2 regions of the Bacillus sp. LLTC93 genome follow, and region 2 is predicted to be linked to the other one. Evidence: predicted binding sites of a transcription regulator. Region 2 holds the regulator's gene; the other holds the start of a gene.

Region 1 (11,259 bases), on a different contig from region 2:
GAAGCATTCAGTGCACTAGATCCATTAATTCGTAAAGATATGCAGGACGAATTGCTTGAGCTTCATACGTCTGTAGGAAAAACGATTATTTTCATTACCCATGATCTAGATGAAGCGCTTCGCATTGGCGATCGCATTGTTCTCATGAAGGATGGAAATATCGTTCAAATTGGGACACCAGAAGAGATTTTGATGACCCCTTCTAACGAATATGTTGAACGTTTCGTTGAAGATGTGGATCTTTCTAAAGTATTAACCGCTGGTCATATTATGAAACGTGCAGAAACAGTTCAGATCGACAAAGGGGCACGTGTTGCGCTCACGCTCATGAAGAACCTTGGAATTTCGTCTATCTATGCAGTGGATAAGAAAAAGCATTTATTAGGTGTCATTTCTGCACAAGCAGCGAAAAAAGCGGCAGAAGCGGGCGCGTCACTTGAAACGGTTCTTGATAAAGAATTCACGACGGTATTGGAATCGACGTATTTGACAGAGATCTTTGATGCGGTGTCTGATGCGGCAAACATTCCAATTGCAGTTGTAGATGAGAAAAACAGAATGAAGGGTATTGTGGTCAGAGGTGCATTGATTGGTGCATTATCAGGTAATGATGAGTATATCAACATGTCTGACAACCCAGAGGAAACCAAAGCACAAGAGCCTTCTGCACAGGAGGTAGAATAAGATGTTTAGTATGAGTGATTTACCTAGAATTCCGTTCGCGGATTATATCGATCGATTTGTTGACTGGTTAACATTAACCTTTGGTGGTTTCTTTGATGGGATCACAAATGGATTAGCAGGAACGGTTAATGGGATTGTCGCAGCACTTGGCGTGATTCCATCCATTATTTTAACACTTATTTTTGCCGGAATCGCTTGGTGGATCAGCACAAGAGGAGTTGCTCTTTTCACACTTATTGGATTTTTGCTGATCGACTACTTAGGCTACTGGCAGCCAATGCTTCAAACTCTTGCACTCGTTCTGACAGCTGTGGTCATTTCCATCGTGATCGGGGTTCCGATCGGTATTTGGGCATCACAGAAGGAAACTGTGCGTAAAGTTGTGACACCTATTTTAGATTTAATGCAGACAATGCCTGCGTTCGTCTATCTATTACCAGCGATCTTCTTCTTTAACATTGGAGTTGTTCCTGGGGTTGTGGCATCGGTTATTTTCTCCATGCCGCCAACGATTCGTATGACGATTCTTGGAATTAAACAAGTACCAGCAGATTTAATTGAAGCGACAGAAGCGTTTGGTTCAACGACATTCCAGCGTTTATTCAAAGTTCAGCTTCCGCTTGCAACAAAAACCATCCTAGCAGGGATTAACCAAAGTATCATGCTTGCCCTATCAATGGTCGTTATTGCGGCAATGGTAGGTGCACCAGGACTTGGATCTGAAGTATACAGTGCTGTGACACAGCTGAAAACAGGTATTGGTTTTGAAGCTGGTATCGCCATTGTCATTGTTGCAATTACACTGGATCGTATTACACAAAACATTAAAACGAAAAAAACCAGGGGGAATGCTTAATGTGGAAAAAGTCTCTCTACATTGGGATGACCGCCCTGCTCGTCTTTTTACTAGCCGCTTGTGGTGCACAATCAGATTCAAATTCGAGTGCAGCACAGCAGGTCAATAAAACCATTATCGGGATTGATCCGGGTTCAGGTATTATGGCTCTAACGGATCAAGCGAAAAAGGATTACGGCTTAGAGGATTGGACGGTTGTGTCTGCATCAAGTGCAGCCATGACAGCGACGTTGAAGAAATCTTATGATCGTAAAAAGCCAATCATCATCACTGGCTGGAATCCTCACTGGATGTTTACCCGCTATGATTTAAAATATTTAGATGATCCAAAGAAATCTTACGGTGAAGCGGAAGAAATTCATACCATTTCACGTAAAGGATTTGCAAAGGATCAGCCGGAAGCTGCCAAAATGCTTAGTCAGTTTAAATGGTCTCAAGATGACATGGGCGAAGTCATGATTGATATCCAAGATGGTACCAATCCAAAGGATGCCGCCCTTAAATATGTGAAAAAGCATAAAGATCAAGTGGCTAAATGGACAAAAGGCGTGAAAAAGTCAAATGGTGACAAGGTCAATCTTGCCTACGTTGCGTGGGATAGTGAGATTGCAAGTACCAATGTTGCAGCAGAAGTATTGCGTGAACTTGGTTTTAAAGTGACCTTGACTCAGGTTGAAGCAGGTCCAATGTGGACAGCAATTGCAACTGGAAGTGCTGATGCATCATTATCTGCTTGGCTGCCAAATACGCATAAAACGTATGCAGCGAAGTTTAAAGGAAAATATGATGATCTCGGTACAAGCATGAAAGGTCTTCGAATGGGTCTAGTTGTTCCGACTTATATGAAGAACGTGAATTCCATTGAGGATTTGAAAAAATAGCTAATTATGTGATCGTTCCCTTATAATAGAAGGGAGCATATGGAAAAAGCAGTCTGCTCAAAAAGCGGCTGCTTTTTTCTTATACATAAGGATGGTGGAAGAGTTGTCGATGATGGATAAGCCAATCATGATTTTCCTGCATGGCGGAGGAGTAAGCAGTTGGATGTGGCAGGAACAGATCGAAGCATTTAAAGAAGGATATGATTGCTATACCCCTGATCTCATCGGTCACGGGACAAGAGCAAATGAACAGCCGTTTTCTATGAGAGAAAGCGCCCGTGAGATCATCTCATGGATTGAGGAGCATGCGCACGGCCGTACAGTCATTCTCGTTGGATTCTCTCTAGGTGCACAGATTGCCGTTGATGTGTTATCGAGAGAGCCAGACATCGTAGACATAGCCGTGATCAATAGCGCCCTTGTGATGCCATTGCCGTGGCTCTATTTGATGGTGAAGCCTATTTTACCTCTTACGTACCCGTTATTAAAGAAAGATTGGTTTATCCAGCTCCAAGCTGAAAAGATGGGAATTCCAAGTCATGTACTGGAACATTATGCGGCTGATTCGAAACATTTGCAAAAGGAAATCCTTCATACAATGTTTCAAGAAAACCTTCATTACAAGCTCCCAGACACGTTTCAGCAAGCGAAAGCACGGATTCTTGTGACAGTGGGAGAAAAAGAAAGAGGCATCATGAAACGGTCAGCGAAAAAAATAACGAATGCACATCCAAAGGCAGCAGGATTCATCGTTCCAGACATTGGACATACGTTTACTTTTGAAAGGAAAGACCTCTTTACTGAAATGATCAAATGCTTTGTAGAGGCGCGTGAGTTACCAGCAGAATTAAAAGAAATCAGGTAGTCATGCTATGAGGAAGTGAAGACAGGCATAAAAGGGGCAACCGTGTCTTAGAACTTGTATGATATAGGTATAAAACGCTTACAGCTGAGCAGTTGTACGACTGGAAGCTCGTGAGCCATAGAAGGAGGAGCTAATAATGAGTAAAAACTATATCATATTCGGTGCAAGTCAAGGATTAGGGGATGCTTTTGTGAAAGGTCTTCCTTCAAGTGGAGATACAGTTTGGATTGTGTCGCGAAGTGAACCAAGCAGTTTGAATATAGATGACGGAGTACATAGAATTTGGCTGAAAATCGATTTATCAAGCCAAACACATATCCCTTTTATGCTCGAAGCATTGGAGAACAAGACCATTGATGTACTGATTTATAACGTGGGTTTATGGGAGAAACGAGGCTTTGAAGACGATTATTCTTTCGATCAGGACCAGCCAGAGGATATCGCTCATTTAATCAATGTGAATGTTACCTCAACCATTACCTACATCCAAGCATTGCTTCCGCATGTAAGGAAATCTGAGAATGGAAAAATCATCGTGATTGGCTCGACTGCGGGACTCGACCATACGAACCTGCCACAGGTTTCCTTTGTAGCGTCTAAATTTGGATTGCGTGGGATCGTGAATGCACTTAGAGAGCATGTGAGAAAGGATAAAATATCCGTCACCTGTATCAATCCAGGAGAGCTGGCGGCGGAAGTCCCATATGAAGATGGAGTGGAAAAAGCCATCACCCTATATGATGAAACGAGAATACCTGTACAAGATATTGTGGAGCTTGCGAGATGCGTGATTCATTTATCAAGGGTATCCTGTGTGAAAGAAATCAACGTCCCAGCGATGACAGATTTGAATGCTTAAATGATCGTGATCAAGTAAACCACCCGCTTTAAGAAAAGACGGGTGGCTTTTTTATTTTACGATGAATGCTGCTGAAGCGTTTTGTATACAGCCTCAGTCAAAATCTCAATGCCGGTAAAGATAGCAGAGCGATCGAATGTCATATAAGGATGATGAAGCCCTGGCTTTAAATCACAGCCTAATCCGAGCATCGTGGATTTGATATGCGGGACTTCTGCTGCATAAAAGTGAAAATCTTCTCCGCCTGTTGTCACGATCGGTGGATCGAGATGTTCTTTGCCTAAAACGTGTTCAATCGCATCAGACATGATCAGGACGGCATCCTCATTTAATGTCGCAGCAGGCAAACGATGATCTGTTGAAAGTGTAATAGAAGCGCCAAAGGCGTCCGCTACAGAATGACATGCTCTTTCAATTTCCTTTTCTAGTTCATCCATCACTTCGTTTGTTTGTGCCCGCACATCTAATGTAAAAGAAGCCTTTCCAGGTATGATGTTCGAGCTGCCGCCGCCTGCATTCAAATTGGTCATTTTCACAGAATGTGCTACTCTTGGATCGACATGTATATGCGCTAGTCTTTGCACGAGGGTAGCAGCGACTTCAATGACGTTGATACCGAGGTGTGGGCGTGCACCGTGCGCTTCCTCTCCAATAATTGTCCCGATGTAATGATTACTGGACCCGTGTAAAATCGCTGGTGCGCAGCGTCCGTTTAATGTTTCTTGAATTGGGCGCACGTGCACTCCGTATAAGTAATCGACATCTGCTAACACACCTTTTTCAATCATCTTCAGAGCGCCGCCGCCTCTTTCTTCAGCTGGCTGAAAAATGAACCGGATCGTGCCGTTCGGTCGTTCTTTTTCCTTTAATGCCATGAAGGTGCCGAGCGCCATCGTCATGTGCGCATCGTGGCCACATGAATGATTGGCTTGAAACTCACCATCTACTTCCTGCCAAAGTGCGTCAATATCGGCTCTCACAGCGACCACTGGTACGCCTTCTCCAATTTCACCGATCACCCCTGTACAGTCTTCAAATGTTCGTGTCTTGCAGCCCATTTTCTTTAATATGTCTTCGATATAAGCAGTTGTATTCGTCTCTTCCCAGCTTATTTCTGGGTGGGCATGCAGGTGTTCAAAGATGTCTGTCACGGTTTGTTTCATTTCGTTTGTCAAAGTTGTCATGCGAAGCCTCCTTGCTGACAGATAATCTGCCAAAACATTCTTTTAGTGAAATAATATTGATCTTAAATATCATCAGTGTTTATAATATAACACATCATTTGATTATTCAGAATATTAAGTGAAATTTCGATCGGGACAAAGGGGTTTTGACAGATGAAAACAGCGACAGTATCAGCACCTAAGAAACAAAAACGAACACTTCAAATGCCGGATGCCTATGTGCTCTTATTTATGATTGCACTAATTTGTACCATTGCAACATATTTTGTACCAGCGGGAGAGTTTGACCGAAAGACATCAGGGGAGATCACAACAGCCGTTCCTGGCAGCTATCACCGCATTGATCAATCACCAGTGAGTGCGGTTGGCTTTTTCACAGCCATTCAAGAAGGAATGGTGGGGTCATCTTCTATTATTTTTCTGATTTTATTTACTGGCGGAACCATTGCAATCTTGGAGAAGACAGGTGCAATTAACGGGATGATTCACCATGTCATCAGCCGCTTTCAAACGAAGCAATTATTGTTCATTTGTATTGTTGGAGGACTATTTTCGGTGCTTGGGACGACCGGAATTGTCGTGAACTCTGTCATTGGCTTTATTCCGATCGGCATCATTGTGGCACGGTCCTTGAAGTGGGACGCTGTGGCGGGAGCGGCGGTCATTTACATCGGCTGTTATGCCGGCTTTAACGCAACGATTTTATCCCCATCTCCATTAGGTTTGTCTCAAACGATTGCAGAACTGCCGATCTTTTCTGGTATTGGCCTGCGTGTCATTATTTATCTTTGCTTTCTTATTTCTAGTATTGTGTACATCTATTTATATACAAGACGCCTGAAGAATAAAGAAAAGGGAAGCCTTCTTGGGGATGAGTGGTTTCCTGCTAAGGGGCTTGGAGGAGCTGAAGCGGAATCAGTGGACAAGCCTGCCTTTACCAGCAGACATAAGCTGATTTTAGCGGTGTGTGGTTTGTCGCTTGGAGGCTTTTTATATGGCGCGCTTCAGCTTGGCTGGACCGATAAGGAAATGGCGGGTGTGTTTATTTTTATGGCGATCGCTGCTGGACTGCTCGGCGGATTAGCAGCCAATGATATTGCGAAAACGTTTATTGTTGGCTGTCAAAGCCTTGTATACGGTGCACTTATTGTCGGGATGGCGCGCTGCATTTCAGTCATTCTAGAAAACGGTAAATTGCTTGATACAGTGGTCAATGGTTTGGCGAGTATGTTAACAGGATTTAGTCCAATTGCTGGTGCGATCGGGATGTATATTGCAAGTGCGCTTCTTCATTTTTTGATTTCATCAGGGTCCGGAGAAGCTGTTGTCTTTATTCCGATTCTTGCGCCGCTGGCTGATTTAATGGGCATCACTAGACAAGTAGCTGTAGAAGCGGTCATGCTCGGTGAAGGAGTAGTCAACTGTATCAATCCTACTTCAGGTGTGTTGATGGCTGTGCTTGCTGCAAGTGGTATTCCTTATGTGAAGTGGCTGCGTTTTATGGTGCCGCTTGCGCTCATTTGGTTTGTCATCGGTCTTGTGTTTATCTGTATCGGAGTAATGATCAACTGGGGACCTTATTAAATATGTATTACGCTGCCGAAGAGAGTTTGGCAGCTTTTTTCTTATGGAAATATGTATGGAGACAGCGGTTTGAAACCACAATAAGTGTGTTCACAAATTCGCTACATATTTTTTTAAAGCAACCCCCTTGCAAAAGTTTGTGAAGTATTGCACAATAGAAATGTGAAATACTTCACAAACAAAAAAGCAACCTAGTTTTACTCAGGAGGATGAGATAAATGACAAACGAAAAAGTAAACAAAGTAGCACTTATTGGAGCAGGTTTCGTCGGCAGTAGTTATGCCTTTACATTAATAAATCAAGCGATCACAGATGAATTGGTTGTGATTGATCTGAATCAAGACAAAGCAATGGGTGACGTAATGGATTTAAACCACGGGAAAGCATTTGCCCCGCATCCTGTGAATACGTGGTATGGAGATTATAAGGATTGTCAGGATGCAGATATTGTGTGTATCTGTGCTGGAGCGAACCAAAAACCAGGTGAAACAAGACTTGATCTTGTTGAGAAAAATTTAAATATCTTTAAAGGCATTGTAGACAATGTGATGAAAAGCGGATTCGATGGCATTTTCTTAGTTGCCACAAACCCTGTTGATATTTTGACATATGCAACTTGGAAATTCAGTGGACTTCCAAAAGAACGAGTGATTGGTAGTGGGACCACTCTTGATACCGCAAGATTTAGATACATGCTAAGTGAGTATTTTGAAGCAGCGGCACACAACGTGCATGCGTACATCATTGGAGAGCATGGTGATACAGAGCTTGCTGTTTGGAGTCATGCGAATATCGGGAGTGTACCGATTACAGAATTAGTGAAGAGAAATGATCAATACAAACAAGAAGATTTGGATGAAATCATGGAAAATGTGCGTCACGCCGCTTATCAAATCATTGAGAAAAAAGGTGCCACTTACTACGGCGTCGCGATGAGTTTAGCCCGCATCACAAGAGCGATCTTGCACAATGAAAACAGCATTTTGACTGTCAGCACTTATTTAGATGGAGAGTATGGAGCAGAAGATGTCTACATTGGTGTACCTGCCCTTGTGAACAGAAATGGTGCAACAGAAATTATGGAGCTTGCACTGAACGAGACGGAAAAAGAAAAGTTCGCACACAGTGTGAATGTGTTAAAAGAGATTTTGGCTCCTCATTTTTAATCAATCAAAGGCAACCTATCTGAGCAGAAAAGGATGAATCACTATGTGGCAGCAAATATATGATCCGTTTGGTAATGAATTCGTGAGTGCATTGGTCGCAATGCTTCCAATCTTGTTTTTCCTACTTGCATTAACTGTATTTAAGTTAAAAGGTGTTTTAGCCGCTTGTTTTACCTTAATCGTCAGTTTTGTGACAGCTGTTTTCTTCTTTCATATGCCAATTGAAAAGGCACTATCTGCTGTACTGCTCGGTATATCTAATGGGCTTTGGCCGATTGGATATATCGTCATCATGGCCGTATGGCTCTATAAAATTGCTGTGAAATCTGGGAAATTTGATGTCATTCGTTCTAGTATTGCTGGAATCTCTCAAGATCAACGTCTTCAGCTCTTATTAATTGGTTTTAGTTTTAACGCATTTTTAGAGGGAGCAGCTGGGTTTGGGGTACCGATTGCGATCAGTGCCGCTCTTTTAACAGAGCTTGGATTTAAACCACTGAAAGCCGCAATGCTCTGTTTAATTGCCAATGCTGCGTCTGGCGCGTTTGGTGCAGTGGGCATCCCAGTCATTACAGGGGCGCAAATGGGCAATATGACGCCGCTCGCTTTATCTCAAACCCTTGTGTATACGATCCCATTTATTTCTTTCTGTATCCCGTTTCTACTCATTCTGATTGTAGACGGCTTCAAAGGGATCAAAGAAACGCTGCCAGCCTTGCTTGTTGTCAGTGGAAGCTATGCGATTTTGCAAGCTGTGACGATGGTGACGATGGGCCCTGAGCTTGCCAACATTATTTCAGCCTTAGCAAGTATGGGAATTTTGGCTTTATTTCTTCGGAAATGGCAGCCAAAACACATTTATCGTGAAGAAGGAGCGCCAGCCATTGAACAAAAACAAACGTATCGCGGAGTTGAAATCCTGAAAGCATGGTCTCCGTTCTATATTTTAACTGCCGTTATTACTGTATGGAGTCTGCCAGCATTTAAAGCATTGTTTGCTGTAGGAGGACCACTCAACTGGACGACGATTTTAGTGAAAATGCCGTTTCTACATCAGCAAATTGTGAAATTACCACCAATTGCACAAACAGCAACCCCCATTGATGCGATCTTTAAAATAGATGTCATTAGTGCAACAGGTACTGCTATTTTGATTGCGGTCATGCTGACAGGATTGTTTAGCAGACATATTAGGTTAACAGAAGGCGCTGCCTGCTTAAAAGCAGCGGTGAAGGAGCTGTGGGTACCTGTTCTCACCATTTGTTTTGTCATGGGCTTTGCCAACTTGGCAAACTTTGCCGGACTTAGCTCTGCAATTGGTCTTGCGCTTGCCAAAACAGGCGATTTGTTCCCGCTTGTCAGCCCGGTGCTTGGCTGGATCGGCGTGTTTATTACTGGGTCTGTCGTGAGTAACAATGCATTATTCGGTAACCTTCAAGCGGTCACTGCTTCTCAAATCGGATCACAGGCAGGTTTGTTAATCGGGGCGAATACGACCGGTGGTGTCATGGCGAAGTTAATTTCTCCACAATCAATCGCCATCGCTACAGCAGCCGTTGGAGAAACAGGTAAAGAATCTGAGCTATTCAAAAAGACAGTGAAGTACAGCTTCATCTTGCTTGCCATCGTGTGTATATGGACATTCATTCTTGCTCAATTTGTATAGGTTCATAGATAGGTTTTAAAAAAGACTGAGATGGCTCTCAGTCTTTTTTTGTTTATGTAGATTCTCTTGTCACGAGCCGAGTAGGCAGTTGGATATGATCACGCTGTAATGGTTTTTGGTCTTGCAGAAGCTGGATCATTTGCTGCACAGACCGCTGGCCAAGTTCTACGATCGGGATGTCAATGGTGGTGATCGTTGGGGCCATCACCTCGCAAATGTCTTGGTTGTCATAGCCGATAACCGCTAGATCCTCGGGGATTTGATAACCATATGAAATGGCCTGTTTAATGAGCCCTGCTGCGACTTGATCATTGCCGGTAAAAATGGCATCAGGTGTATCCGGCATGCCATGGATCAAATCCATTAAGCGAAAGCCGTCTTCAATGGTAAAGGCCTCCCCAAACAGCCAATCTTCATTTAGCGGCAAACCGTGAGCAGAAAGCGCATCCAGATAGCCCTTTCTTCTTTGTTTCTGTGCCTCACTACTTTCTGTATCAAAGCAAAACCCAATCGATTTACGCCCTGACCGAATCAAATAGTCAACAGCCTTATAGGCGGCTTCGCGCTCATCGTATCCAATAATCGGGATATCTGCTGTTTGATGATATTCATTTGCCATGACAATGGGGCCGTTTGATAAAAATGGCTCGATCTTTTCCCACTTATTTTCTAATGCCCCCAATATGACGCCATCTACTTCTTTTCTTTTTAATAATTGAAGCCCTTCAAGCTCTAGTGATTCTTGGTAAAACGTCTGGAGCACGATAGCTTTATACCCTTGATCCAGTGCTTCCTTTGAAATGCCTTTAATCAATTGTGCAAAAAAAGGATGGTCCACAGCCGGGACAGACACAGCAATGGTCTTTGTCTGATGTGAACGAAGGGTGCGAGCCGCTGAACTCGGTGTATACTCCATTTCCTTCATCACCTGTAAAATGCGCTGACGCTTTTCCTCTGACACATATGGATGATGATTCAGCACCCTGGAAACAGTGGTGGTTGAAACCCCGCAGCGCTTGGCAATTTCATAAATTGTACACATATTAACAAATCCTTTACACAAAGTTATTGTTCTGAAATCGATAACATCATTTACAATGTGAAACAAGTTAAATATTAACAAATGGAATTGATTAATTGGAGGGAATGGAATGCAAATATTGACGAAGATATCAGGTAAAAGCAAGGATTATCTACCTTTGCTGGATATGATCAATCAAGGTGTTCAAGTAAAGTCTGATTCAGTAGAAAAGCATCTAGCGAATGAAAAGCTGGTGACGTTCCTTGAACAAGATATTGAGCACACAGGTTTGGAAAAAATTCTCTTCCATTATAAACAAAATAAGGAAAAAAAGATACCGTTCCTGCCAGTTGATAAACTGATTTCAGAGGATGAGATCGATGATATTATGCAGGTACTGAAAGAAGTATTGAATTCTGGCCGTTTTACTTCAGGGCCATATATTCCACGTTTTGAAAAAGCGCTCGCTGAGTATTTAGGGAAAAAATATGTC
Region 2 (11,021 bases):
TCATATGGATTTGATTGGTGGGGATACGGTAGCCATCCGCAGTGACTTTGTCATTACAGTGACGGTCATTGGTGAGGTTCCAAAGGGAAAAGCTTGTTACCGTCACAGTGCTCAAGCAGGAGATATTGTATTTGTTACTGGTGAACTCGGTTCATCAGCTGCCGGATTATCACTCTTAATGAACGAAGTAGACTCTGCAAAGGCAGTCGATTCTGATTTTTTTCTTGAGCGTCACAAAATGCCTCAGCCTCATATTGCTGCTGGATACATATGCTCAAGCTTCCCACGGGTGACCTTGAATGATGTGAGTGATGGATTAGCAAGTGAGCTGAATGAGATAGCCGAAGCGAGCCGTGTGACGATAGAGATTGAAGCTGACAAGCTCCCAAAACATCCAGCTTTACCGATGTTACGCAAAGACTGGCTTGAATGGGTGTTGTTTGGTGGAGAAGACTTTGTGTTAACTGGCACGATTCCAGAGGCTGATTGGGAAAGCTTTGAAATACAATGTAAAAAAGAAGACATTCAGATCACACGCATTGGACAAGTTAAAGGTGATCAAGCAGCCAGCGTTATTTTAAAAGACAATGATCAACAAACAGTGTTAATGAAAAAAGGATATAATCATTTTAAGAAATGAGGTGACATCAACTGTGAAATTAACATGGACGACAAAAGGTGCGGATGAGACGAAACGAATTGCCGCTGCTTTGGCCAAACTTGTGAAGCCAGGCGATGTATTGACATTAGAAGGAGATTTAGGCGCTGGCAAAACCACTTTTTCAAAAGGTTTTGCGGAAGGCTTAGGTATTACCCGTATCGTCAACAGCCCCACTTTTACCATTATTAAAGAATATACTGATGGCAGACTGCCACTTTATCATATGGACGTGTACCGCATGGAAGATGCAGAGGAAGATATCGGACTCGAAGAATATTTTGAGGGCGAAGGTGTATGCTTGGTTGAATGGGCACATCTCATTGAACCGCAATTGCCTTCATCGTATTTAAAAATTGACATGCTGAGAACAGAACGTGAAGAAGAACGTCATCTCACGTTTGATGCAAAAGGGGAGCACTACGAGGCCCTTTGTAAGGAGATGAAAGAATTTGACCATACTGGCGCTTGATACGTCAAACCATACATTAGGAATTGCTCTTGTAAGAGATAACACAGTAATTGGCGAGAGCATCACGTACTTAAAAAAGAACCATTCCGTCCGAGCGATGCCGACTGTTGAAGCACTGATGAAAGAATGTGGTGTAGCGCCAAGCGAACTAAGCAAAATCGTTGTAGCAAAAGGACCTGGTTCCTACACTGGCGTCAGAATCGGTGTGACCATTGCAAAAACACTGGCGTGGACGCTGTCTATCCCGATATCGGCTGTTTCGAGTTTAGAAACACTCGCGGCAAATGGTCAATATTTTGATGGATGGATCTCGCCACTATTTGATGCGAGAAGAGGACAAGTTTATACTGGGCTATATATGTTTGAAGAAGGAAAGATTAAAGAGATCAAACCAGACCAAAATATCTTGCTCACGGATTGGCTTCAAGAGCTGAAGCAGGCAGAAAAGCCTGTCTTATTTCTTGGACATGATGTGCATCTTCATCAAGAGAGCATTCGCTCCATTTTAGGAGAGACTGCTGCTGTGGCAGAGGGGGCATTTCATAATCCAAGACCTTCAGTGCTTGCGTTTTTAGGAGCAGATCGTCCTGCTGAAGATGTCCACCAGCTTGTCCCTAACTATATTCGTTTGGCAGAAGCGGAAGTGAAATGGCTTGAAGGACAAAAATAATCTCAACACAGTAGAGATTCGAAAAATGACAGTAGAGGACATTCCAGAGGTGTATACGATTGAAGTGCATTCGTTTACAGCACCTTGGAAAAAAGAATCGTTTGTCTATGAGATTCTCCATAACCAATACAGTCATTATTTCCTCATTGAAGAAGCTAAGCAGCCTGTTGGGTATTGCGGGGTCTGGATTGTCATGGACGATGCACAAATTACGAACATTGCGATTCTCCCTGAGCATAGAGGGAAGGGCTACGGGGAAGCATTGCTTCGATATGTCATGGAATTTTGCAAGGAAAAAAAGACAGATCATCTTTCTTTAGAGGTGCGGGTTTCTAATACACCGGCACAATCCCTTTATGAAAAGCTTGGTTTCAGACCAGCTTCTATTCGAAAGAATTATTATACAGATAATGGGGAAGATGCATTAGTCATGTGGGTGAATATAAATGAGTGAACAAACAGATCGATTCATATTAGGTATAGAAACAAGCTGTGACGAAACAGCTGCGTCCATTGTGAAAAATGGGAAAGAAATCGTAGCGAATGTTGTGGCCTCGCAAATAGAAAGTCATAAACGATTTGGCGGTGTTGTACCAGAAATTGCTTCAAGGCATCACGTGGAGCAAGTGACCATCGTATTAGAAGAAGTGATGGCACAGGCCAATATGAGCTTTAAGGATTTAGATGCTATTGCTGTCACAGAAGGACCGGGCTTAGTCGGTGCTCTTCTGATCGGTGTCAATGCAGCAAAGGCACTGAGCTTTGCTCATCAAATTCCTCTCGTTGGTGTTCATCATATTGCTGGACATATTTATGCAAACCAGCTTGTTGATGAATTACAGTTCCCATGTTTAGCTCTTGTTGTCTCTGGCGGACATACTGAGCTTGTTCTAATGAAAGAGCATGGGTCCTTTGAGGTCATCGGTGAAACATTAGATGATGCGGCTGGAGAAGCCTATGACAAAGTGGCTCGGACGATGGGTCTTCCGTATCCAGGTGGACCTCATATTGATCGATTAGCACATGAAGGAGAGCCAACGATCAAGCTTCCTCGCGCATGGCTTGAAGAAGGGTCCTATCATTTTAGTTTCAGTGGTTTAAAATCAGCTGTGATCAACACATTACACAATGCATCCCAAAAGGGAGAAACGATTGCTCCAGAGAATTTGGCGGCAAGTTTTCAAGAAAGCGTCATTGAGGTGCTTGTTGGAAAGACATTAAAAGCGGCTGAGGCGTATGGGGTGAAGCAGGTTGTTCTAGCTGGAGGAGTCGCTGCCAATAAAGGACTGAGAGAAGCCCTAACGTCAGCATTTACGAAGCTGTCAGAAGTAAATGTCACCATTCCGCCATTGTCTCTTTGCACAGACAATGCAGCCATGATTGCTGCTGCGGGTACCATTGCGTTTGAAAAAGGAATAAGAGGCGATATGGCAATGAACGGTCAGCCTGGATTACCGCTTGTCTCATATGAATGAAAACTCCTGTGGATAGACAGGGGTTTTTTTATTTGGAATGAAAGCGATTTATTCACATGTAAACGTTATATATCCACAATTGTTAGAAAATTTCGTTTTAAAATGAAGAGAATGTGTATAAATGTGAGTTTTTCTGTGGATATGTGATTAAAACCTTGTGGATAAAGTGGATAAGTCCGAAGTGTTTAATAATAATAAAGAAGTTATTGTGGATATCATTGTGGGTAATAAAGCTTCACTGAAAGAAAAAGAGCACCCGTTAGGGCACTCTTTAAGATTCTGATAGGTCTTCCCACTCTGCAAAAAGTGATTCAAGCTCTTGATTAAGCGCATCATTTTCTGTTTGAATGGCTTGGACCTTCTCGTGATCTTGGAAAATAGCAGGATCACATAAAAGCTGTTCATTTTCACCGAGCTTCTCTTCGATGACGGCGATCCGCTCTTCAATTTCTTCGATTCTGCGTTGCTTTTGTCTTTCTTTCTTTTTCAGTTCTTTTTCTTCCGCATAAGAAAGCTTGGCTGTTTCTACTGGTTTTTCTGCGTGCTTTTTAGACGGCTCGTGATTTTTGAGCGCTTCAAGCTCTAATTGTTCGTTTTTCTTTTCAAGGTAGTAGTCATAGTCACCAAGATATTCTTTTGTTTCTGCTCGCGACAGCTCGAACACTTTTGTTGCCAGACGGTTGATAAAATAACGATCATGCGAAACAAATAAGATGGTTCCTGGATAATCAATTAGCGCATTCTCTAAAATTTCCTTACTATCTAAGTCCAGATGGTTAGTAGGTTCATCGAGAATGAGGAAATTGGCTTTTTGCAGCATCAGCTTCGCCAGTGCAAGACGCGCTTTTTCTCCACCACTTAGTGCATGAACGGGCTTTAAGACGTCATCACCGGAGAAAAGGAAGTTTCCTAAACATGTCCGGATTTCTTTTTCATTCATATGAGGATAATCATCCCAAAGCTCATTTAGCACTTTCTTGGAGGATGTCAGTTTGGCTTGTTCCTGATCATAGTAGCCGATCGTGACATGAGATCCAAAATTGATGTTGCCTTTTACAGGCTTTATTGTATTCGTTAAGGTTTTTAAGAGCGTTGATTTCCCGATCCCGTTCGGACCAATGAGTGCCACGCTATCCTCACGTTTGATATGAAACGAAAGGGAGGATAGGAGCGGTGTTTTTTCATCATAACTAATATCAAGGTCATGCACCTTCAGCACATCATTTCCGCTCTGTCTCGTAATATCAAAATGAAAGCTTGCGGATTTCTCATCACCTAATGGCTTATCTAAACGATCCATCCGTTCCAGCTGCTTCCGTCTGCTCTGAGCGCGCTTTGTGGTCGAGGCTCTTGCTAGGTTGCGATCCACGAAATCCTGAAGCTTCGAGATTTCTTCTTGCTGCTTTTCATAGAGCTTCATATCTCGCTCTAGCTGCTCTGCTTTCAGCTCAAGATACTTACTATAGTTCCCTGCAAACTTTTTCATCGCTGTTCTTGAGACTTCATAGACATGATTGACGACTTTGTCTAAGAAGTAGCGGTCATGGGAAACGATAAGAATAGCTCCTGTATAATTTTGCAAATACTGCTCAAGCCATGATAAGGTATCAATATCTAAATGGTTGGTCGGCTCATCCAGAATTAAGAGTTCTGGTTTCATTAATAAGAGCTTTCCAAGTGCTAGACGGGTTTTCTGGCCGCCGCTTAATGATTGGACGGTTGCCTCATCTTCAAAATGACTAAAGCCGAGACCATGAAGGATGGAACGGACATCTGCTTCATATTGATAGCCACCTTGATCTTTAAATTCCTGCTGCAGCCTGTCATAGGTTTTCATCAGGGAATCCAGCTCTGAACCTGTGGAAGAAGCCATTTTTTCCTCAATGGTTCTCATCTCTTGTTCCATCCCTTTTAAATGATCAAAAACCGATAATAATTCGTCTTTTAACGTACGTGTAGACGTCACATCGGTGTGCTGTGCTAAATAGCCGATTGATAGGTCTTTCGGTTTGATGATCTCACCTTGCTCGTAAGACATTTGACCGGCAATAATTTTTAAAAGCGTGGATTTGCCTGCGCCGTTACGACCAACAATGGCAATACGATCCTTTGCTTTGACTTCCAATTTTATATTCGTTAAAACGGTATCAGCGCCAAACGATTTGGACAGCTGATTCACTTGTAGAATCATCATGTAACTTCACCTCTGCTATAATATGTTAAGTGTAGCTTATCAGCAGTAAACCGGCAAATCTTACATACAATCACAACGGTCAAATGAAAGACAGATAGGAAAAAATAGTGTATGATTTGAGTGAGGGAGCGTTGAAAGATGAGTCAATTTAGCCACTTTAACGAACAAGGAAGAGCAAAGATGGTCGACATTAGTGACAAATCGTCTACAGTGAGAACCGCCGTTGCTGCTTCAAGCGTTCGTATGATAAAAGAAGTGTTTCATAAAATACAACAACATGAAATTGGAAAAGGGGATGTGCTGTCTGTCGCACAGGTTGCTGGCATTATGGCAGCAAAGCAAACGTCCAACATCATTCCAATGTGTCATCCGCTCGCACTAAAAGGCGTGGATATCTCCTTTGATTGGGAGGAAGACGGAAATGCGCACATTCTGAACATACAAGTACAGGTCAAAACAAAAGGAAGAACGGGTGTGGAGATGGAAGCGCTCACTTCTGCTTCAGTATGTGCACTGACCGTTTACGACATGTGTAAAGCGATCGATAAAGGCATGATCATCGGTCCCACCTATCTAGTTGAAAAGACAGGCGGGAAAAACGGTGATTTTCACAGAGCATCTGATATTTAAGTTGGAGGATCTTATATGAATATAGACCAGTCAAAAATTCCACAAGCGACAGCCAAACGTTTGCCGCTTTACTACCGTTTTTTAAAAAATCTGCATGCATCAGGAAAACAAAGGGTGTCATCGGCAGAGCTTAGTGATGCAGTCAAAGTGGATTCTGCCACCATTCGCCGAGATTTTTCGTATTTTGGTGCACTAGGGAAGAAAGGGTATGGCTATAATGTCGATTACCTCTTGACCTTCTTTAGAAAGACTCTTGACCAAGATGAAATGACCAATGTGATGCTCATCGGTGTCGGGAATTTAGGAACGGCTTTTTTACACTATAATTTCATAAAAAATAATAATACAAAAATTTCAATGGCTTTTGACGTCAATGAGAGTAAAATAGGAAGTGAGATAGGCGGCGTGCCTGTCTATGATTTGGATAAGCTTGAAGAGCATGTTCAAGAGGTAGGAGATATTCCTGTTGCGATTTTGACAGTACCTGCCGTAGCAGCTCAGTCCATTACAGATCGTTTGATTGCCCTTGGCATCAAAGGAATCCTTAACTTTACGCCGGCTCGATTGAATGTGCCGGAACACATTCGAATTCATCATATAGATTTGGCGGTTGAACTTCAGTCTCTTGTGTATTTCTTAAAGCATTACTCTGTTACGCAGGAGGATTGATGAAACGGGGTAAAGGGGGTGGAGCAAATGGGTCCGATCGGTCCTGGAAGTTTGGTTCTGATTGCGATTGTTGCGCTCATTATTTTTGGGCCGAAAAAGCTTCCTGAATTAGGAAGAGCAGCAGGAGATACATTACGTGAATTCAAAAATGCCACAAAAGGTTTAGCTGATGATCAGGAAGAAAAAAAGAAAAAAGAAGATCAGTAGAATAGGATGAGCTTCATGAATGTCAAAGATATGCCGCTTATGGAGCATATTGTGGAACTGCGAAAACGTTTAGTGATCATTGCGATGTTTTTTGTCACCTTTATGGTGGCAGGTTTTTTTCTCGCTAAGCCGGTCATTGTGTATTTGCAAAATACCGATGAAGCGGCAACACTGACACTGAACGCGTTTAAGCTCACAGACCCACTGTACGTGTTTATGCAGTTCGCATTTGTCATTGCTTTGGTTTTGACGTGTCCCGTTATTTTATATCAGCTTTGGGCGTTTGTGAGTCCTGGCTTATATGAAAAAGAAAGAAAGGTGACACTTGCTTACATTCCGATTGCACTGCTTTTATTTTTGAGCGGTGTGGCTTTCTCTTATTTTATTTTGTTTCCGTTTGTCGTCGATTTTATGATACGAATGTCGAATGATTTAAATGTAGAGCAAGTGATTGGGATTCATGAGTATTTTACATTTCTGATGCAGTTAACACTTCCATTTGGATTTTTGTTTCAGATGCCTGTCGTGTTGATGTTTCTCACAAGACTTGGCATCATTACACCAATGTTTTTATCGAAAATACGGAAGTATGCCTATTTTGTCCTCCTTGTCATTGCCGCACTCATTACACCGCCAGAGCTTGTTTCTCACCTCATGGTTACCTTGCCAATGCTCGTTTTGTATGAAGTGAGTATTGTCATTTCAAGAGTAACCTATCGCAAAATGCAGCAAACTGAGGAGAAAGAAAGTCATTATGTCTCATAAAAAAGCATCGTGATCCAATATGTGATCACGATGCTTTTTCTATTGTGAAAGGAATTGATTGATCGCATGAAAGAGGTGCTCATAATAGGCAGGTTCATGCGGGACAAAATCTTGAACATGGACTTCCCTGCTTTCCTCACGTCGTTCTCCGCTTGTATTCATTTCAAAGCCCTCGATTTGAATTCTTTCGCAAGTTCCTGTTAAAAGCTGCTGTGCATCAAGCAGCTTTGCTCTGTACAAACCAGCGACTTCTTCTTTCTGTAGATGAACTTCCATGTGCTCTGTTTGATCCATGTAAAGATACACATGGCAGAACTCACGGTCGATGAACGGAGGCAGATGAATTTCATCTTGTATGAGTCCTGTATAGGTAAGATCCTTAAAAGGGATGGAAAGACCAAGCTCTTCTTCTATCTCTCTCAAGCCATCAGAAGGCAGTTCATCTGCGAGAAGATGGCCCGCTGCTGTGATATCAAGCAGAGAAGGAAAATCCTTCTTTGCAGGACTTCTTAGCTGAAAATAGAGATAGACTGTGCCATGTTCTCGTTTGAGAAGCCAGAAATGAAAGGTTTCATGCCAAAGACCTTGGGCATGGACATCTGAACGGATGGCAACTCCAATCGTTTCATGTTGCTCGTTTAAGATGCGAAGTTTTTCATGTTCCATGAAGATACGACCTCCATAAAAAAACCATTTTCCAAACGCGGAAAATGGTTTTTGATTTATTTTTGCTGCTGTTTTTTGAGTTTGACAGAGAAAGCAAACATTTTAAACGCGATATTGATATTATAGGCCGCAAACACCATCAGCAAAATGCTGTAAAATGACCACATGTCACCTGGGTTTTGGATGGCCATATAGGTGAAAGCCACACCTACGGCAAAATAAATGATGCCCCATACAACAGGGTTTCTCATGAGAAAAAGCCTCCAATAATCATTTGCATTGTTTGAGATTGTTCTTCAATCATTTTTTTCACTGGCTCAATCTGCACAAGAATGACGAGCGAGTTCATGAGCATATGAGCACCGATTGGAACAATGATTCGTTTTGTTTTCGCATATAAAAAGGCAAAGGTAAAGCCCATTGCGGTATAGAGCAAGATATGGGCAAAATCAGTGTGCACAGCAGCAAAAACCACTGAACTGACAAGTGCCCCAATGAAGAAATTTGTCTTTTCATAAATCACACCAAAAATAATTTTTCGGAAAATGATTTCCTCTAAGATCGGTCCAATCAAGGCGATCACGATCACAAGCCAAGGAACGGCATCCATAATGGATAAAATCGCTTGTGTATTTTCTGATTCACGGCCAATGCCAAATGCATATTGTTCAATCACTCCTGCAATCGATTGCGCAAAGAGGGAAAGAAAGAAACCGCCAATGATCCAGGCGATGGCAGAGCCGACTGAAACCGGCGCTTCATTCCGAAGTGAAGCTTTTGGTACGGTTCGAAGAATGAGCAAAATAATGATCAATCCGATACAGAAGCTGATGATTGTCCAAGTTCCTGATAATTGAGAGTACTCTTCTTGTGTCATTGGCGTTTGAATGAGTCCTAACCCTTTCATGACAAGTACAAAAGGGATCACAGAGAAGAGCACCAATATATAAGTTAAGATGATGTACCAATATTGTTTTTTCAAGTAACGAAAACCCCTTTACTAAAAGAACTAGATTTATTGTAACACAAGTCTTCTTTTTCGTTGAAAAGGAAAGAATCTGTGATGGGAAAAGATCGTGAAAGCGTAAAAATTTTTAAGGGTTTTTACTTGAAATTGCAGAAGAGATTCTTTATTATAATAAATGTGTTAGCACTCGTTGGTGATGAGTGCTAAAAAAGACTACATATAAAAATTGAGGAGGTTGTTTCTTATGTTAAAGCCATTAGGCGATCGCGTAATCATTGAACTCGTTGAATCTGAGGAAAAAACCGCTAGCGGTATTGTCTTACCGGATTCTGCAAAAGAAAAACCACAAGAAGGTAAAATTGTTGCAGCAGGTTCAGGTCGTGTACTTGAAAGTGGTGAGCGCGTTGCGTTAGAAGTCAATACAGGCGACCGCATTATCTTCTCAAAATATGCAGGCACTGAAGTGAAATATGAGGGAAAAGAATATTTAATCCTTCGTGAAAGCGACATTTTAGCTGTTATTGGTTAATCACATAAAAAATATTGAGATACATTTCTAAAAAGACTGAGGAGGTTTTGTTATTATGGCAAAAGATATTAAGTTCAGTGAAGAAGCACGCCGTGCGATGTTACGTGGTGTAGATGCACTTGCAGATGCTGTAAAAGTAACTTTAGGACCTAAAGGACGTAACGTGGTTCTTGAGAAAAAATTCGGTTCTCCACTTATCACAAATGACGGTGTAACAATTGCAAAAGAAATCGAATTAGAAGATGCATTTGAAAACATGGGTGCAAAACTTGTGGCAGAAGTTGCAAGCAAAACAAACGATGTAGCTGGTGACGGTACTACTACTGCAACGGTTCTAGCTCAAGCAATGATCCGTGAAGGTCTGAAAAACGTAACAGCTGGTGCAAACCCTGTTGGCGTTCGTAAAGGGATCGAAGAAGCAGTGAAAGTAGCACTTGAAGGCTTGCACGAGATTTCTAAACCAATCGAAGGCAAAGAATCAATTGCTCAAGTTGCGTCAATTTCTGCAGCAGATGAAGAAGTAGGAAGCCTAATCGCTGAAGCAATGGAGCGTGTAGGTAACGACGGTGTTATTACAATTGAAGAATCTAAAGGATTCACGACTGAGCTTGAAGTGGTTGAAGGGATGCAATTTGACCGCGGATATGCTTCACCATACATGGTGACGGATTCTGATAAGATGGAAGCCGTTCTTGAAAATCCTTACATCTTAATCACTGATAAAAAGATCACAAACATTCAAGAAATCCTTCCTGTACTTGAGCAAGTGGTACAACAAGGAAAACCATTGTTGATCATTGCAGAAGATGTAGAAGGCGAAGCACTTGCAACACTTGTTGTAAACAAACTTCGTGGAACATTCAACGCAGTGGCAGTAAAAGCACCTGGATTCGGTGATCGTCGTAAAGCAATGCTTGAAGACATCTCTGTTCTAACTGGCGGAGAGTTAATCACAGAAGACCTAGGACTTGACCTGAAATCAACTGAAATCGGTCAGCTTGGCCGCGCGTCTAAAGTCGTTGTGACAAAAGAAAACACAACTATCGTAGAAGGTTCAGGAGATTCTGCTCAAATTGCAGCACGTGTCAACCAAATCCGTGCGCAAGTTGAAGAAACAAC

The links. The regulator Rex, encoded in region 2, represses fermentation and respiration genes when NADH is low (regulators of the CRP and FNR family bind a similar motif). The targets are predictions, from matches to a motif close to TTGTGAAATATTTCACAA.
Positions count from the first base shown of each region.
Region 1: C6W18_RS14560 (L-lactate dehydrogenase) is a predicted target of Rex. The motif match lies at 7,074-7,091, and genes of this name have one in related genera.

Region 1 covers NZ_PVME01000004.1:140,743-152,001, forward strand. The annotation lists gene opuAA (glycine/proline betaine ABC transporter ATP-binding protein OpuAA) at 1-684, shown strand, start outside; gene opuAB (glycine/proline betaine ABC transporter permease subunit OpuAB) at 695-1,540, shown strand; gene C6W18_RS14535 (glycine betaine ABC transporter substrate-binding protein) at 1,540-2,421, shown strand; gene C6W18_RS14540 (alpha/beta fold hydrolase) at 2,534-3,286, shown strand; gene C6W18_RS14545 (SDR family NAD(P)-dependent oxidoreductase) at 3,423-4,145, shown strand; gene C6W18_RS14550 (M20 peptidase aminoacylase family protein) at 4,202-5,329, opposite strand; gene C6W18_RS14555 (YfcC family protein) at 5,483-6,913, shown strand; gene C6W18_RS14560 (L-lactate dehydrogenase) at 7,132-8,079, shown strand; gene C6W18_RS14565 (L-lactate permease) at 8,123-9,745, shown strand; gene C6W18_RS14570 (LacI family DNA-binding transcriptional regulator) at 9,798-10,787, opposite strand; gene C6W18_RS14575 (DegT/DnrJ/EryC1/StrS family aminotransferase) at 10,897-11,259, shown strand, end outside.
Region 2 covers NZ_PVME01000005.1:172,736-183,756, reverse strand. The annotation lists gene thiL (thiamine-phosphate kinase) at 1-640, shown strand, start outside; gene tsaE (tRNA (adenosine(37)-N6)-threonylcarbamoyltransferase complex ATPase subunit type 1 TsaE) at 654-1,130, shown strand; gene tsaB (tRNA (adenosine(37)-N6)-threonylcarbamoyltransferase complex dimerization subunit type 1 TsaB) at 1,111-1,800, shown strand; gene rimI (ribosomal protein S18-alanine N-acetyltransferase) at 1,826-2,254, shown strand; gene tsaD (tRNA (adenosine(37)-N6)-threonylcarbamoyltransferase complex transferase subunit TsaD) at 2,247-3,275, shown strand; gene C6W18_RS16005 (ABC-F family ATP-binding cassette domain-containing protein) at 3,547-5,469, opposite strand; gene moaC (cyclic pyranopterin monophosphate synthase MoaC) at 5,608-6,099, shown strand; gene C6W18_RS15995 (redox-sensing transcriptional repressor Rex) at 6,115-6,768, shown strand; gene C6W18_RS15990 (twin-arginine translocase TatA/TatE family subunit) at 6,796-6,975, shown strand; gene tatC (twin-arginine translocase subunit TatC) at 6,982-7,740, shown strand; gene C6W18_RS15980 (NUDIX hydrolase) at 7,780-8,406, opposite strand; gene C6W18_RS15975 (YdiK family protein) at 8,463-8,657, opposite strand; gene C6W18_RS15970 (CPBP family intramembrane glutamic endopeptidase) at 8,654-9,388, opposite strand; gene groES (co-chaperone GroES) at 9,618-9,902, shown strand; gene groL (chaperonin GroEL) at 9,958-11,021, shown strand, end outside.